One region of the Streptomyces sp. DSM 40868 genome, then DNA from elsewhere that is predicted to be linked to it. Evidence: riboswitches for the same ligand, from Rfam matches in the RefSeq annotation. Region 1 holds a riboswitch; each other region holds the start of a gene.

What was found. Region 1 has a riboswitch for cyclic di-AMP ahead of HB370_RS29485 (M23 family metallopeptidase). Riboswitches for the same ligand answer to the same signal wherever they lie in the genome.
Positions count from the first base shown of each region.
Region 2: it holds a riboswitch for cyclic di-AMP, as region 1 does, so the genes downstream of both, HB370_RS19350 (M23 family metallopeptidase) here and HB370_RS29485 (M23 family metallopeptidase) in region 1, are expected to answer to the same signal.
Region 3: it holds a riboswitch for cyclic di-AMP, as region 1 does, so the genes downstream of both, HB370_RS17160 (transglycosylase family protein) here and HB370_RS29485 (M23 family metallopeptidase) in region 1, are expected to answer to the same signal.
Region 4: it holds a riboswitch for cyclic di-AMP, as region 1 does, so the genes downstream of both, HB370_RS23605 (transglycosylase SLT domain-containing protein) here and HB370_RS29485 (M23 family metallopeptidase) in region 1, are expected to answer to the same signal.

Region 1 is NZ_CP050504.1:6,480,021-6,484,124, reverse strand. Features, by position in the region: gene HB370_RS29505 (GNAT family N-acetyltransferase) at 1-390, opposite strand, end outside; gene HB370_RS29495 (HPr family phosphocarrier protein) at 567-848, shown strand; gene HB370_RS29490 (GntR family transcriptional regulator) at 1,090-1,776, opposite strand; gene HB370_RS29485 (M23 family metallopeptidase) at 1,972-2,718, opposite strand; cyclic di-AMP (ydaO/yuaA leader) riboswitch at 2,731-2,891, opposite strand; gene HB370_RS29480 (pitrilysin family protein) at 3,146-4,104, opposite strand, start outside.
Region 2 is NZ_CP050504.1:4,266,832-4,270,935, forward strand. Features, by position in the region: gene HB370_RS19345 (aldo/keto reductase) at 1-908, opposite strand, end outside; gene HB370_RS19350 (M23 family metallopeptidase) at 986-2,050, opposite strand; cyclic di-AMP (ydaO/yuaA leader) riboswitch at 2,058-2,228, opposite strand; tRNA gene HB370_RS19355 (tRNA-Met) at 2,561-2,634, shown strand; gene HB370_RS19360 (dihydrofolate reductase family protein) at 2,701-3,834, opposite strand; gene HB370_RS19365 (MarR family transcriptional regulator) at 3,915-4,104, shown strand, end outside.
Region 3 is NZ_CP050504.1:3,809,415-3,813,518, reverse strand. Features, by position in the region: gene HB370_RS17170 (cytochrome P450) at 1-823, shown strand, start outside; gene HB370_RS17165 (transglycosylase family protein) at 992-2,116, shown strand; cyclic di-AMP (ydaO/yuaA leader) riboswitch at 2,300-2,475, shown strand; gene HB370_RS17160 (transglycosylase family protein) at 2,481-3,239, shown strand; gene eno (phosphopyruvate hydratase) at 3,607-4,104, shown strand, end outside.
Region 4 is NZ_CP050504.1:5,162,828-5,166,931, forward strand. Features, by position in the region: gene HB370_RS23600 (Cof-type HAD-IIB family hydrolase) at 1-697, shown strand, start outside; gene HB370_RS23605 (transglycosylase SLT domain-containing protein) at 727-1,215, opposite strand; cyclic di-AMP (ydaO/yuaA leader) riboswitch at 1,219-1,399, opposite strand; gene HB370_RS23610 (polyprenyl synthetase family protein) at 1,988-2,998, shown strand; gene HB370_RS23615 (outer membrane lipoprotein carrier protein LolA) at 3,409-4,104, shown strand, end outside.

The DNA.
Region 1 (4,104 bases):
GACCCCGCGGCCCTGGTGGGCGTCCTGGACCAGGAAGGCGACCTCGGCCTCGTCGGCGGGCGCGGAGGCGGGCAGGCCGTCGGTGCCGATGCGGTCGTAGCGTACGGTGGCGATGAACTCGCCGCCGATGGTGGCCGCGAGTCCCACCCGGTCCACGAAGTCGTGGTGCGTGAAGCGGTGGACGTCCTTGGCGGACAGGCGCGGGTACGGCGCGAAGAAGCGGTAGTACTTCGACTCGTCCGAGACCTGCTCGTAGAAACTGACCAGGCGGTCGGCGTCATCGACGGTGATGGGCCTGATGCGCGCGGTACCGCCGTCGCGCAGCACCACGTCCGCCTCCCAGTGGGCGGGATAGTGGTGCCGGTCCTGCCGGTCCGCCGAGGTGTGCATGGGCCCCAGCGTAAGGGTCGCGTACGACAACGGCGCGAGGCAGTCTATGGGGGCGACGCCGGACCGAGGCCGCGGTCCGGGGTCGCGCCGGAGCGGTCCTTCGGGCCCGCTCCGGGCACGCTTCACGGTATGGGAAACTGGTCTAGACAACCCTGAGTACTGAAGGGCAGCAACACATGGCTGAGCGCCGCGTCAACGTCGGCTGGGCCGAGGGCCTCCACGCCCGCCCCGCTTCTCTCTTCGTCCGAGCCGCCACGGCCACAGGCGTCCCGGTGACGATCGCCAAGGCCGGGGGCAACCCCGTCAACGCGGCCTCCATGCTGGCCGTCCTGGGTCTGGGCGCCCAGGGTGGCGAGGAGATCGTCCTCGCCTCCGACGCCGAGGGCGCCGAAGCCGCCCTGGACCGTCTGGCCAAGCTGGTCTCCGAGGGCCTGGAGGAGCTGCCCGAGACCGTCTGAGCACGACCGGGAAGCCGCGCCGTCCGCACCGGGCGGCGCGGCTTCCGCGTTCTCACCGCCACTCGGACCGGGGCGCCTACGGCTTTCCGGCCGGCCGAAATTCTCGCGGACCGTCCTGCCGACCTCGCCCATCCGGGCCCCCGCGACCGTGAATTTCCGGCACCGCGAAAAGGGCAGCCCGCGAAAAGGGCAGCGGAAAACACCGCCACCGAATAACCCTTCTTTGTATACGGTGCCCGTGTTAATGCCGCAGGCCCGACATGTTTACGGCATGTTGCGAAGTCCTCACACGCTCCCCGGCGACGGAAAAGCGCAGCCGGTGCGCGTCCGCCGCGCGCTCGGCGTGCAGGGCCGTCAGCGCCCGCGCGCGTTCACCGTCCCCGCGCGCCACCGCGTCCACGATCGCGCCGTGCTCCGCCCAGGACTCCACCGGGCTCACCGGGGGCTCCACCGCGTACATCCAGGCGATCTTGTGCCGCAGCTGGGTCAGCATCGAGGTCAGCGACGGGCTGCCGCAGGCCTGGGCGAGCGTCTCGTGGAACCAGCCGCCGAGCGAGCGCAGATCCTCGCTGTTGCCCTTCCTGGCCCGCTCCTGGCCCAGCCGGACCAGGCCGCGCAGCACCTTCAGATGGGCCTCCGTGCGCCGCTGGGCGGCCCGCGCGGCGCCCAGCGGCTCCAGCAGCGTCCGCATCTCCAGCACGTCGGCGGCCTCCTGCTCGGTCGGCTCGGCCACGCACGCGCCCGCGTGCCGGCGCGTCACCACGAACCCCTCGGCCTCCAGCGTGCGCAGCGCCTCACGGACGGGGACGCGCGAGACGCCGTAGCGGCGGGCCAGGACTTCCTCGGTGAGCCGGCTGCCGCGCTCGTAGACACCCGCGACGATGTCGTCCCGGACAGCGGTGCACACCGAGTGCGCCGGAATACGCATGACCGACCTCCGCCTTAATCCCCGTGAAACGCCGACGATGGACGCGTATCCCGTGACTCTATTCCAGCGGGCCGGAATTTCCGACGGCGGGCGGTAATCCATGGATATTTTTTGGACAACGAGTCCGGCGGACGGCGTGAAAAACGGCGAAAGCCCCGGCTCGGTGAGCCGGGGCCGCCGGAAACGCGCGGGGCGTCAGATGTGCACGCCGTGCCCGCGGAGGTAGGCGACGGGGTCGATGTCCGAGCCGTAGTCGGGCGTCGTGCGCGCCTCGAAGTGGAGGTGCGGGCCGGTGACGTTGCCCGTGGCGCCGGACAGACCGATCTGCTGGCCCGGCTCGACCTGCTGGCCCACCGTGACGCCGATGGACGACAGGTGCCCGTACTGCGTGTACATGCCGTCGGCCATCCGGATCACCACCTGGTTGCCGTAGGCGCCGCCCCAGCCGGTGGCGACGACCGTGCCGGCGCCCACCGAGTGCACCGTGGTGCCGCTGGCCGCGTGGAAGTCGATGCCGGTGTGCGAGCCGGAGGACCACAGCGAGCTGGAGGCCTGGTAGGCGGTGGAGACGTAGGAGTGCGCGATGGGGGCGACGAAGGTGTTCAGCCGGCGGCGCTCGGCCTCGCGCGCGGCGCGGACCCGCTCCTCCTCGGCCCGCTCGGCGGCGGCCTTCGCCGCGGCCTCCTCGGCCGCCTTGCGGTCGGCGGCCTGCTGCTGGGCGGTGGCCTGCGCGTCGATCTGCTCGGCGACGTCCTCGGTGGCGGCGAGGACCGGCGTGAGGCCGGTCTGGTCCACGGGGTTGTCGGCGGCGAGCGCCGGGGAGGCGGCGAGGGTGCCGATGACACCGGTGGTGGTCAGGGCCGCGACGCCGGCCGCCTGAGCGGTGGTGCGCTTGACCCGGCCGGGCTTGCGGTGCTTCCCGGTGGCGCACATGAACGCCATGAAGTGGCTGGTCCTTTCCTTCCCTCTCGCCTACCGGGTTAGCTGACGGGTTCGGAGCAGGAAGGTCTCCTACGGACCCCCTCGCTCGCGCGCGGGCGCCCGATTCACCCCAGGGACGGTGGGTCCCCGGCTCCCCTGGCTCGCGCCGTACGGGGACTCGGCGATGGCTGTCCGGTGCCGCGGGTGCGGCGCACTGCCTGACGAACAACCCGGATGACGCTACGGCGGCCCGCTTTCGATCCTCAAACGGATCCGGTGTTTTGTAGCGCATCCCACAGGTCAGACAGGCAACCTCCGCCCCAAAACGGGCATCTGAGGGACCGAGTGGAACAGCGTGGGGCCCTGACGGCCCGTAAGCCGTCAGGGCCCCACGCGCGCGTGCCGGATGCGCCGGGCCACGCGCGCGTGCGTCGGACGTGCCGGGCCGCTACTCGGCCGGCACCACGGTCACCTCACCGATGCCGAGCGCCTCGACCGGCGCCTTGATCTGGGAGGCGTCGCCGACGAGGACGGTCACCAGGCGGTCCACCGGGAAGGCGTTCACGACGGCCGCGGTGGCCTCCACGGTGCCCGTGGCGGCCAGCTGCCGGTACAGCGTCGCCTGGAAGTCGTCGGGCAGGTGCTGCTCGACCTGGTCGGCCAGGGTGCTCGCGACGGCCGCCGCGGTCTCGTACTTCAGCGGCGCCACACCGACGAGGTTCTGCACGGCGACGTCCCGCTCGGCGTCGGTCAGGCCCTCCGCCGCGACGGTGCGCAGCACCTTCCACAGGTCGTCCAGCGCCGGGCCGGTGTTCGGCGTGTCCACGGAGCCGCTGATGGCGAGCATCGCCGCGCCCGTGCCGTCCGGCGCGGACCTGAGGACCTGCCCGAAGGAGCGCACGCCGTAGGTGTAGCCCTTCTCCTCGCGCAGGACGCGGTCCAGGCGGGAGGTGAGGGTGCCGCCGAGGCAGTAGGTGCCGAGCACCTGGGCGGGCCACACGCGGTCGTGCCGGTCGGGGCCGACCCGGCCGATGAGCAGCTGCGTCTGGACGGCGCCGGGCCGGTCCACGATCACCACGCGCCCGGTGTCGTCGGCGGTCACCGGCGGCACCGGCCGCGGCTCGCCCGGGGTGCCGGTCCAGGCGCCCAGGGTGTCGCCGAGCAGCGCGTCCAGGTCGGTGCCGGTCAGGTCGCCGACGACGACCAGGGTGGCCGTGGCGGGCCGTACATGGCGGTCGTAGAAGGCACGTACGGCCGCCGCGTCGATCTTCTCGACGGTCTCCTCGGTGCCCTGGCGCGGCCGGGACATGCGCGAGGCCGCCGGGAACAGCTCCTTGGAGAGCTCCTTGGCGGCCCGGCGGGAGGGGTTGGCCAGCTCGTGCGGGATCTCGTCCAGGCGGTTGCGGA
Region 2 (4,104 bases), 2.2 Mb from region 1:
TCCGTCAGCTTCAGCTCCGCCACGCCGAGCAGCGCCGGAAGCTGCTCCGGGGTGCGGGCGGAGGCGATCGGGGCGGTGACCGTCGGCTGGGCGGCCAGCCAGGCCAGGGCGACCGTGGCGACCGGGGCCTCATGGGCGGCGGCGACCTCGTCCAGGGCCGCCAGGACCTTCTGGCCGCGCTCGGAGGCCACGTAGTCCTGCACCCGGTCGGCGCGGGCGCTGTCCACCGTCGCGCCGGGCCGGTACTTGCCGGTCAGGAAGCCCGAGGCGAGCGCGAAGTACGGGACGGCGGACAGGCCCTCGGCGGCGACGAGTTCCTGGAGCGGGCCCTCGTAGGTGTCCCGGGAGACCAGGTTGTAGTGCGGCTGGACGGCGACGTAGCGGGCCAGGCCCTCGCGGTCGGAGAACTCCAGGGAGGCGCGCAGGCGCTCGGCGCCGATGTTGGAGGCGGCGATGTGCCGGACCTTGCCGGCCTTCACCAGCTCGTCCAGCGCGCCGATGATCTCCTCGACCGGCACCTCGGGCTGGTCGAAGTGGGTGTAGTAGAGGTCGATGTAGTCGGTGCCCAGGCGGCGCAGCGAGGCGTCGGCGGCGGCCTTGATGTTCGCGGCGGACAGGCCCTGGAACTCGGGGTGCTGGCTGACCTTGGTCGCGACGACCACGTCCGAGCGGTTGCCGCGGGCCTTGAGCCACGCGCCGAGGATGGTCTCGGACTCGCCGCCCTTGTTGCCCTCGGCCCAGGCCGAGTACACGTCGGCGGTGTCGATGAAGTTGCCGCCGGCCGCGGTGTAGGCGTCGAGGACGGCGAAGGAGGTCTGCTCGTCGGCCGTCCAGCCGAAGACGTTGCCGCCCAGGGCGAGCGGGAAGACCTCGAGGTCGGAGGAGCCGAGTTTACGAAGTGACGTCATACGTCGTGTCAACGCCGGCGGGGGTCGATCGCATCCCGCCGCCGGCGCCGATTTCCGGACCTTCCGGGAAGGAACCGTCAGGGGGTGAGGCCCTTGTCGCGCAGCCACGCCATCGGGTCGATGCCGGTGGGCGCGCCGCCGGGGTGGATCTCCAGGTGCAGGTGCGGGCCGGTGACGTTGCCGGTGGCGCCGACGCGGCCGATGACCTCGCCGGTGGCGACCTTCTGGCCGGCCGTGACGTTGATCGAGGACTGGTGGCAGAACCACACCTCGGTGCCGTCGTCCAGGGTCAGGATGGTGCGGTAGCCGTAGGCGCCGGCCCAGCCCGCCTCGGTGATCGTGCCGCTGTGCACGGCCTTGATCAGGGTGCCGGTGGGGGCGGCGAAGTCCAGACCGGTGTGGTGGCCGGAGGACCACATCGAGCCGGCCTGCCCGAACGTCGAGGTGATGGTGTACGAGGAGGTGGGCAGCGCGTACTGCCTGGCCAGCTCGGCCAGTCGCTTCTCCTCGGCCGCCCGCTTCGCCTCGGCCTCGGCCTTCTCGGCCGCGGCCTCCGCCTTCTCCTTGGCGGCGGCGGCCTTGGCGGCGGCCTGCTGCTCGGCCTGGGCGGCGGCCTCGGCGGTCTGCTTCTCGGCGGCGGCGAGCGCGGCCGCGGCGGCCTTGCTGTCGGCCTGGCCCTGCTGCTGCTCGGCCTGCGCCATGATCCGGTTGCGCAGCACCTCGCCCGCGTCGGCGCTGTCCCGGCTCGCGTCGGAGGCCACGGCGACGATGCTGAGCGTGGCGGTGGCGGCCTCGGCGGGCCGGTCGTCGCCGGAGCCGTCCTGGAACAGGGAGCCGACCGAGGGCAGGTCCGGCATGGAGATGGAGACCGGCGGCTTGCCGGTGTTGGCGCTGGCCATGCCGCCCGCGCCGACCGCGGCCATGACGCCGACGCCGAGGACGGTGGAGCTGCGCGCGAAGCCGCCGCGCTGCTTGGCGACCCGGTGCCGGCCGCGGACCGGGGCGACGGAGTCCTCGGTGGGATTCCACTCCTCCCACGGGCCCTCGTCGGCGCGGTAGGCGCCGTAGCCGAAGGTCTCGGGCTCGGTGTCGCGCTGTGCCGGTATGGACGGGGCTTCGGGGCCAGGCCGGTTGGACGCCACGCGGGCGTTCTCCTTTCCTTCCTCCGCCTACCGGGTTAGCTGACGGGTTCGGAGCAGGAAGGTCTCCTACGCGCGTATATCCGGTCGTGGACTCGCGTGAGTACACGGCGGTATCCGCGTGATTCACCCCAAAGTGGTGGTTCCCCGGTTCCCTCGCGGGATTCGGCGCGTGCGCACGGAGCCGCCTCTTGTGACGGCTGGGACGACCGCGCTGCGTTATCGAACGTTAATAGACCTGACAGTCACTTTCCAAGCCGGTCCCCTTGATCATTAACGTTTTCACCGGTGGAGTTATCAGCAACTATCCCGTCAGAACGGGCAATTTGACCGGCGCTCAGAAGCGGTCAGCAGTCACTCGTGATTTTGATGGTGACTCAGTTGTTATGCGAGCGCGCTCACCCGATCACCTTGCGTGACACCCGCGACCGTCCGTCGAGCGGCCCACCGAGGGGCCCGCGGAAACCGGTGTGCGAAGCATCCCGCACATGGCGTACACTGGAGTCACAACGACGCGGGGTGGAGCAGCTCGGTAGCTCGCTGGGCTCATAACCCAGAGGTCGCAGGTTCAAATCCTGTCCCCGCTACTGAAGGCCCAGGGCCCGGAATCCCAAGGATTCCGGGCCCTGAGTGTATCTCCACCCGGGGCGGTCTCAGCCCGGCAGATGGGCGTTCGGCGCCTTCGCCAGCTCCTCCAGCTCCGGCAGGACGACGACCCGCGCCCCCGCCGCCGTCAGCACGCCCGTCCCGTCGGCCGCCTCGACGAACGTGTCCGGCTCCCGCCAGGCGGTGACCACCCGGCGCACCCCGGCCCGCAGGATCAGCTCGGCACAGGGCGCCGGCCGGGAGGCGCGGCGGGCGCACGGCTCCAGGCTGGAGTAGACCGTGGCGCCGGGCAGCCGCGGGTCGGCCGGGTCGGTCTTCGCTAGCGCCGCCTCCTCCGCGTGCACCACCGGGTCATCGCCCTCGCGCGAGTATCCCCGGGCCAGTTCCGTGCCGTCGGCGGCGACCACGACCGCGCCCACGCTGAACGCCGTCCGGGAAGGCGGGCACAGGGCCGCCAGTTCGCAGGCGGTGCGCAGCCAGTGGCGGTCGGCGGCGGTGGCGTCCGTGCCGGAGCCGGGAGCCGTGGGCGCGTACCGCATGAGCACCACGTCCTCGATCCGTCGGGTCTCCAGCAGGCGCAGGCGTCCGCCCTGGTAGGCGCCCGGTCCGAACAGCCGCGGGGCCGCCGGATCGCCGACGAACAGCGGGGCGAGGACCAGCTGGAGTTCGTCGGCCAGGCCCTGCTGGAGCAGCTGGGTGTGGACCGTGCCGCCACCCTCGACCATCAGCCGCCGCACCCCGCGCACGTCGTGCAGGTGCTCCAGCAGGGCCCGCCAGTCCAGGGCGGGGCCGAGCGGGACCACATCGGCGGTGCTCCCGAGGAGGCGGGCGGCCCGTACGGCGCCCCGGTCGGTGGTGTAGACGAGCTTGTCGCCGCCGGTGTGCCAGAAGTTCGCCGCCGGGTCGAGGTCGCCGGAGCCGGTGACGGTGACCTTCAGCGGGTACGCGGGGCGGCCCGCCGCGCGCCGGGCCGCGCGCCGCTCGGCCGAGTTGACCAGCAGGCGGGGGTTGTCGGCGCGGATCGTGCCGGCGCCGACCAGGATGGCGTCGACCGAGGCCCGTACCCCGTCGACCCGGTCGAAGTCGGCCGGGCCGGACAGCAGGAGCCGCTCGGGGCCGGTGTCGTCCAGGTAGCCGTCGAGGGAGACGGCGGCGGACAGCAGCACGTACGGCAGGGGCATCGGCGCTCTTTCCTCTGGAGGCGGGCGGGGCGGACTGCGGGCGGCTTGGTTCAAGTTTTAAACAAACCTACACTGGCGGCATGACGACCCGCTGGCTCACACCCGAGGAGCAGCGCGCCTGGCGCGCCTACATCGCCGCCTCCCGCCTCCTGGAGGACGCGATCGACCGGCAGCTCCAGCAGGTGGGCGGCATGCCGCACCTGTTCTACTCGGTGCTGGCCGGCCTCTCCGACGCCCCCGGCCGGCGGTTGCGGATGACCGACCTCGCCG
Region 3 (4,104 bases), 2.7 Mb from region 1:
CGCCTTCCCGCTGCCCATCTACGCCATCTGCGACCTGCTCGGCGTCCCGCGCGAGGACCAGGACGACTTCCGGGACTGGGCGGGCATGATGATCCGGCACGGGGGAGGACCGAGGGGAGGGGTCGCGCGGTCCGTGAAGAAGATGCGCGGCTATCTCGCCGAGCTGATCCACAAGAAGCGCGAGGCGCTGTCCGCCACGCCCGAGCCCGGCGAGGACCTCATCTCCGGCCTCATCCGCGCCTCCGACCACGGCGAGCACCTCACCGAGAACGAGGCCGCCGCCATGGCCTTCATCCTGCTGTTCGCCGGCTTCGAGACGACCGTCAACCTCATCGGAAACGGCACCTACGCCCTGCTCACCCACCCCGGCCAGCGCGCCCGGCTTCAGGACTCCCTGGCCCGCGGCGAACGGGACCTGCTGGAGACGGGCGTCGAGGAACTCCTGCGCTACGACGGCCCGGTGGAGCTGGCCACCTGGCGGTTCGCCACCGAGCCGCTGACCATCGGCGGGCAGGACATAGCGCCGGGCGACCCGGTGCTCGTCGTCCTCGCCGCCGCCGACCGGGACCCGGAGCGGTTCGCCGACCCGGACGTACTGGACCTCGGCCGCCGCGACAACCAGCACCTCGGGTACGGCCACGGCATCCACTACTGCCTGGGCGCGCCGCTCGCCCGGCTGGAGGGCCAGGCCGCGCTGGCCACCCTGTTCACCCGCCTGCCCGACCTGCGGCTGGCCGCCGATCCGGCCGATCTGCGCTGGCGCGGGGGGCTCATCATGCGCGGCCTGCGCACCCTGCCGGTGGAGTTCACGCCGCCCGCCTGAACACAGGCCCTCCAGAGGAAGGTGACACTTTCTCAACTCTGTGATCTTCACGTGATCTGTGCGGCATGAACTTGTGACAAGTGATCGTCTGCCGATACGTTCACCCATCAGCGCGGCGAGCGGCTCCAACCGCCGCGCCGGTCCTGCTGTCGCTCGAAAGGCTTCTGCATGCTCTCCGGGAACGGTCGACACCGTCGCCCCCGCCAGGCTCCGGCCCTCCTCGTCGCGGCCGGAGTGACCGGCTCCGCCATCGCCATCCCGCTCCTCGGCGCGGCGAGCGCCAACGCGGCCGACGGCACCACGTGGGACAAGGTGGCCGAGTGCGAGAGCGGCGGCTCCTGGAGCGCGGACAACGGCACCGGGTACTACGGCGGCCTGCAGATCTCGCAGGACGACTGGGACAAGTACGGCGGCGGCCAGTACGCGGCCAGCCCCGACCAGGCCAGCCGCCAGCAGCAGATCGCCGTCGCCGAGAAGATCCTGGCCGCCCGGGGCACCGCCCCCTGGGCCACCTGCGCCCTGCTGTCCGGCCTCACGCGGAACTCGGGGTCCATGGACGTCGACACGGGCGTCGGCGGCTCCGGCGACACCACCGGTTCGTCGGATGCGTCCGGATCGGCCGGTGGCTCCGGTACGTCCGGAACCCCCGGAACCTCCGATCCGTCCGGTACGCCGGACGCGTCGCCCTCCACCGGCTCCACCGCCGACCCGGAGACCGCCCCCTCCTCGACCCCGACCGGCACGCCGTCCACCAAGCAGGACAAGGGCGACAAGGCCGACAAGGGTGACAAGGGCACGGGCAAGGACACCGGCGAAGACGCGGGCAAGGCGGCGGACAAGGGCGCGGGCGAGACCCCCGGTTCCACCGGCACCGACACCACCGAGTCCGACAAGTTCCCCACGCCCGGCACCGGAAACACCCGGTACCCCGGCGGCTCCCCGACGGCCACCCCGGACGCCGGGACCGTGAGCAACCCGCAGCAGGCGGCCGGGTCCTGGAGCCTGGTCGACACCGGCGCGGTCGCCACCGGCGGACGTCACCGGGGTCCGAGCGCGGACGAAAGCCTGACAAACGGTCAGAACGGGACGACGTCCGGACGTCACGCCTCCCGCGAACCGGACACCTACACCGTCCGCCAGGGCGACTCGCTGTCCTCCATCGCCGACTCCCTTGACGTCGACGGCGGATGGCGCGCGCTGTACGACGGCAATAAGAAGGCCATCGGCGCCGACCCGAACCACATCACCGCCGGTCAGACCCTGGATGTCCAGGGCGAAACGGGCGCGAAGTAGCGGGAATTGACGTCCCGCTTAACGCCCTAATGTCCGGTTTGGCGAAAGTGTGGGATGAGTCTCAGAAGCCCTGATCGTCTTTGAAATCTCGGCGATCACCTGTCTACGGTCGAGGCCGCTCGTCACCGCGAGCCCCGGCTTCCGCCACGCCGAATCCTGCCGGCGGTCGCCCGGGAACAGTCGTCGCGTCAAGCGCCGTAGGCAGGAGCGGGGGACCCAAGGTAAGTGCCGGGCCCAGCAGTTGAGGCTGGGACCGGCTGGGGGTGAAGCCGCGTTCACGCGAAAGCGTCGGACGCGGCCGGGCAACTCAACCGGCCCGAACCCGACAGCTCACCTCGTAGGCGTCGGTGAGGGGAATCGATCCATGCTGTTTTCCGGCAAGGGCAAGCACCGTCGTCCGTCCAAGGCCGTCCGCGCCGTCACGCTCGCCGGTGTCACCGGCGCCGCCGTCGCCGCCCCGCTGATGGCGGCCGGCAACGCCTCCGCCGCCACCGCCTCCCAGTGGGACACGGTCGCCCAGTGCGAGTCCGGCGGCAACTGGTCCATCAACACCGGCAACGGCTACTACGGCGGTCTGCAGTTCTCCGCCTCCACCTGGGCCGCGTACGGCGGCACGCAGTACGCCGCCACCGCCGACAAGGCGAGCAAGTCGCAGCAGATAGCCGTCGCCGAGAAGGTCCTCGCCGCGCAGGGCAAGGGCGCCTGGCCGGTCTGCGGCACGGGCCTGTCGAGCACCCCCTACAACGGCTCCGCCCCGGCGCCGTCCGCCCCGTCCACCCAGGACTCGGGCACCACCACCCGCTCGGCCGACCAGCAGGCCGCCTCCCGCTCCGCCGAGCGCCCGGCCGCCACGAGCAAGAGCACGAGCAACAGCACGACCACGAGCAACGGCACGGGCTCGGGCAAGAGCACCGGCGGCGCGAGCAAGACCGTCACCACCCCGACCGGCAAGAAGGTCAAGAAGGGCGACGGCGAGTACAAGGTCGTCGAGGGCGACACGCTCAGCACCATCGCCGCGGAGCACAAGGTCGCGGGCGGCTGGGAGAAGCTGTTCGAGCTGAACAAGGACATCGTCCAGGACGCCGACCTCATCTACCCGGGCCAGCAGCTCCACCTGAAGTAACCCTCCGGGGCCACGGCCCGCACATCCCGGCGGGCGCCCGGGCCCCCCAGGGCGCCCCCCGAGGCCCCCAGGCCCCGCACCTGCGGGCGGTCCCCCAAGGCCCCGTGCGGGCCACCCCCGTCCCCAAGGGCTCCCCGCCCCGGCGCGTGTTCCCCCGTACGCGCCGGGGCGGGGTTTTCCGCGTCCGGCCCGGTGTTCCCGGCCGGGAAATGCCCCGACCCCCTTTGTTTCGAGTAGAAACAAAAGGTACCGTCGCTCTGTCCACGGGGCGGTCGGTCGACGGCCGAGCGGCCCGGGACGGTTAGGCTCTAGTCGCAAGGCACACCAGCCCCGCACTTCCAGCGTCACATCCAAGAAGGAGATGCTCGTGCCGTCCATCGACGTCGTCGTAGCCCGGGAAATCCTGGACTCCCGAGGCAACCCCACGGTCGAGGTCGAGGTCGGCCTCGACGACGGCAGCACGGGTCGTGCCGCCGTGCCGTCCGGCGCCTCGACCGGCGCGTTCGAGGCCATCGAGCTGCGCGACGGTGACCCGAACCGCTACCAGGGCAAGGGCGTCGAGAAGGCCGTCCTCGCCGTCATCGAGCAGATCGGCCCCGAGCTGGTCGGCTACGACGCCACCGAGCAGCGCCTGATCGACCAGGCCATGTTCGACCTGGACGCCACCGACAACAAGGGCTCCCTCGGCGCCAACGCCATCCTCGGCGTCTCGCTCGCCGTCGCCCACGCCGCCTCCGAGGCCAGCGACCTGCCGCTCTTCCGCTACCTGGGCGGCCCGAACGCGCACCTGCTGCCGGTGCCGATGATGAACATCCTGAACGGCGGCTCGCACGCCGACTCCAACGTGGACATCCAGGAGTTCATG
Region 4 (4,104 bases), 1.3 Mb from region 1:
CGGGGCCCGGCATCTGGTGGTCACCGGCCGCCCGGCGCCGCGGGTACGGCCCCTGCTCGCGCGCCTCGGCGGCACCGGGCTGGCGGTGTGCGGGCAGGGCGCGCAGGTCTACGACGCCCGGGCCGGCCGGCTGCTGTGGTCGGTGCGGCTGGACCGGGAGCTGGCGGAGACCGCGCTCGGCAAGGTCGAGGCGGAGGTGGGGCAGGTGTTCGCGGCGGTCGACCAGGACGGCGAGGACGGGCTCACGCTCATCGAGCCCGGCTACCGGATGCCGCACCCGACGCTGCCCGCGGTGCGGGTCGGCCGGCGCGCCGATCTGTGGGCCGAGCCCATCAGCAAGGTGCTGCTGCGGCACGCCGAGCTGTCGGACGACGAGTTGGCGGCCGTGGCGCGTTCGGCGGTGGGCTCGCTGGCGACCGTCACCATGTCGGGGCCGGGCACCGTGGAGCTCCAGCCGAGCGGGGTGACGAAGGCGACCGGTCTGGCACTGGCCGCCGAGCGGCTGGGGATCGGCCCCGAACGGGCCCTCGCCTTCGGTGACATGCCCAACGACATCCCCATGTTCCGCTGGGCGGCGCGCGGTGTCGCCATGGCCGGCGCGCACCCCGAGCTGAAGGCGGTGGCCGACGAGGTCACGGTGTCGAACGAGGACGACGGTGTCGCCGTCGTCCTCGAAAGACTGTTCCCGGCCGCCTGACCGTGGGAAGGGCCGGGCGGCCGGGCCGGTCAGTAGGCGCCGAAGACGTTGTCGATCGACCCGTACCGGTCCGCCGCGTAGTTGCAGGCGGCGGTGATGTTCGCGACCGGGTCGTAGATGTCGAAGGACGTCCCGGCGACGTGGTACGCGTTGAAGGTGGGGTCGATGACCTGGAGCAGGCCCTTGGACGGGATGCCCTTGGCCGCGTTGGAGTCCCAGAGGTTGATGGCCGCCGGGTTGCCGGAGGACTCGCGGATGATGTTGCGGTGGATGCCGTTGTAGGTGCCCGGGATGTTCTTCTCGGCCATGATCGCGAGCGATTCGCGGATCCAGCCGTCGAGGTTGTCCGGGTATCCGGCGGGGGTGGTGCCCACCGTCGGGGCCGCGGTGGTGGCGGCGGACGCGGCGGTCGCGCCGACGAGCGGCAGGGCGAGGACTGCGGCGCCGGTGCAGGCGGCGGCGAGGGCGCGGACGAGGCGGGTGTTCCGGGTACGGCGGTGCTGAGCGGCAGCAGGCATCGAAAGGTTCCTCTCCGGCGCCTGCGAGGTGAGCTGTCGGGTTCGGGCGGGGAGGCGCCCGGCCGTGCCCGGGAGGAGGCACGGCTTCACCCCAAGCCGTTCCGGCGCGGCGGATGCCGTCCGGCGCGGCGACTTACCTGGGTCCCCCGCTCCTGCCGTACGAATGAGTTCGTGAATGGGTTACGCGGGCGGCGGCAGGATTCGGCGTCCGCCCGACGGCCCGGAACGTATGCGAGAGCACATGTCGGGAACAAGTGCCGGATTCATACAACGCGCCATTTGACCTTGATCGATGCCGTATGGGGTGCTTGATCCTTTGCGGTTGCCAATCCTCAACTCGCCGACGGCGCAAGGAGGGCGGGAGGAGCGGCGGGTGGCGCGGATGGGCCGGGCGAGTGACCCAATTCACGAAATAGCAAAAGACTTCAAATCAGACATGGGGGATTAGGGGGATTCAGGTCTGAAGTCCGAGTCGTGGTGGAACCCGGGGTATGGCGCGCGTCGTTGTCGTAGGGGCCGGCCGAGGGAGGTGGGGGAGAGGAAGGTGTGGAGAGGTCGCGACACGGCATCCGGATTACTGTTAAGTCGATATATGTCCCCTTATTACCGTGTGATCAAAACCATGCCGGTCATGCTCCGATACCACCCAGGCTGGACCGGTGGGCGCTATCGGTGATCGAAACAGGACCGGATACGCTGACTTGAGTGATGGCAGCGACCTATCGACAAACCGTGTAATCGCCAGCAGACACCAGCAGACAGGAGACCCCTCGTGACCGTCGTCGGGCCGTTCGGGCTGAGCGTGCGGGACCAGGCTCTGGAAGCCGATGTCCAGGCCGGATTGGCGGCTGTCGAGGAAGGCTTGCTCGAGGCCACCAAGAGCGAGGTCCCGTTCATCACCGAGGCCGCGCAGCACCTCGTGCGGGCCGGCGGGAAACGATTCCGGCCACTGCTCGTGATGCTCGCCGCCCAGTTCGGCGACCCGTACGCGCCGGGCGTCGTGCCGTCGGCCGTGGTCGTGGAGCTCACCCACCTGGCCACGCTGTACCACGACGACGTCATGGACGAGGCGGCCGTACGACGCGGGGTGGACAGCGCCAACACCCGCTGGGGCAACTCCGTCGCGGTCCTCACCGGCGACTTCCTCTTCGCCCGCGCCTCCCAGATCCTCGCCGACCTCGGTCCGGAGGCGGTCCGGGTGCAGGCCCTGGCGTTCGAACGGCTGGTCACCGGGCAGATCCTGGAGACCGCGGGCCCCTCGGACGGCCGCGACCCGGTCGAGCACTACCTGGACGTGCTGGCCGGCAAGACCGGCTCCCTGGTGGCGGTGTCCTGCCGGTTCGGCGCGATGATGTCCGGCGCCGGCGAGCGGGTCGTGGACGTGCTCACCCAGTACGGCGAACGGCTCGGCGTCGCCTTCCAGCTGGCGGACGACGTCCTGGACATCGCCTCCGACTCCCACGAGTCCGGCAAGACCCCGGGCACCGACCTGCGCGAGGGCATCCCGACGCTGCCGGTGCTCCGGCTGCGCGAGCGGGCCGCCCGGCTCGGGCTGGCCGAGGACATCGCGCTGTGCGAACTGCTGGACTCCGACCTCAGCGACGACACCCGGCACGCCCGGGCGCTGGCCGCGCTGCGCGCCCACCCCGCGCTGGAGCAGGCCCGCCGGGACACGGTCCGGTACGCGGAGGAGGCGCGGGCCGCGCTGGCCCCGCTGCCGGAGTGCGACGCCAAGGCCGCGCTGACGGAACTGTGCGACGCGGTGGTCCACCGCGCCGGCTGACCCGGCCCGGCCCACTCGGGCCGACCGCCGTACCTCCCCGGCTCGACCGGCGTGACCTTCCCGGCTCGACCGGCGTACGGCCGTACGACTGTACGGCCGCGTACGACCCGCTGACGGACCCCGCACGGCCCCTGCCGGGCCCCGGTGTCCCCGCCGTGGCCTGATCTCGATGTCCCTCACATGGGCGCGGTCTCCCTGGCGACCCCTACGGGTCGCGGGGTGACGCGGTCGCCGGGTGTCATACCGCAGGCGTAGGCGCAGTTGGCTCCGAGGGCTGACGCTTCCTGACGGCGGATTTGGTCATATGGAAACCGCACGCATCACCACTCCTCACCGATTCGGGTGAGAATGGCGGCTCAGGGTTGACCAGCGTGAGAACAGCCGCCGCCGACGACGGAGGTAAGGCACACATGGCACCGTACGAATCCGACGACGCAGTGGGCGCCGCGCACGAGGGGGCCGCGCGGGACGGGGCCCCGCGCCCCGGCCGGCGCAAGGCCGCCCGGTACGCCGTTCCGGTCGCGGTGGTGGGGGTGGCGGCGGCCACGATCGGGCTCGTCCCGGCGCTCGCCGACTCCGGCGACCCCGACCTGCCGAAGATCACCGCCCAGCAGCTCATCGACAAGATGGCCACGTCGGACGTGCAGCAGCTGTCCGGCACCGTGAAGATCACCACCGATCTCGGCCTGCCCGACCTCGGCGGCCTGGAGGACGGCCTGCTCTCCGGCTCCGGCCACGACGGCTCCGGCGACGGCTCCGGCGACGGCTCCTCCGCCGACCCGCGGTCCAGGCTCACCGAGCTGGCGACCGGCATGCACACCCTGCGGGTCGCCGCCGACGGCCCGGACCGGCAGAAGGTGTCGCTGCTGGAGCGCGGCGCCGAGTACAGCCTGATCCACGACGGCAAGGACGTCTGGGGCTACGACAGCAAGAGCAACGAGGTCTACCACTCCACCGCGGCCGGGTCCGGCAAGGAGCGCCGGGCCGAGTCCCCGGCCACGCCCGGGGACTTCGCCGACGAGGCGCTGAAGGCGGTGGACGACACCACGTCCGTCACCGTCGACGGCACCGCGCAGGTGGCCGGCCGCGACGCCTACAAGCTGCTG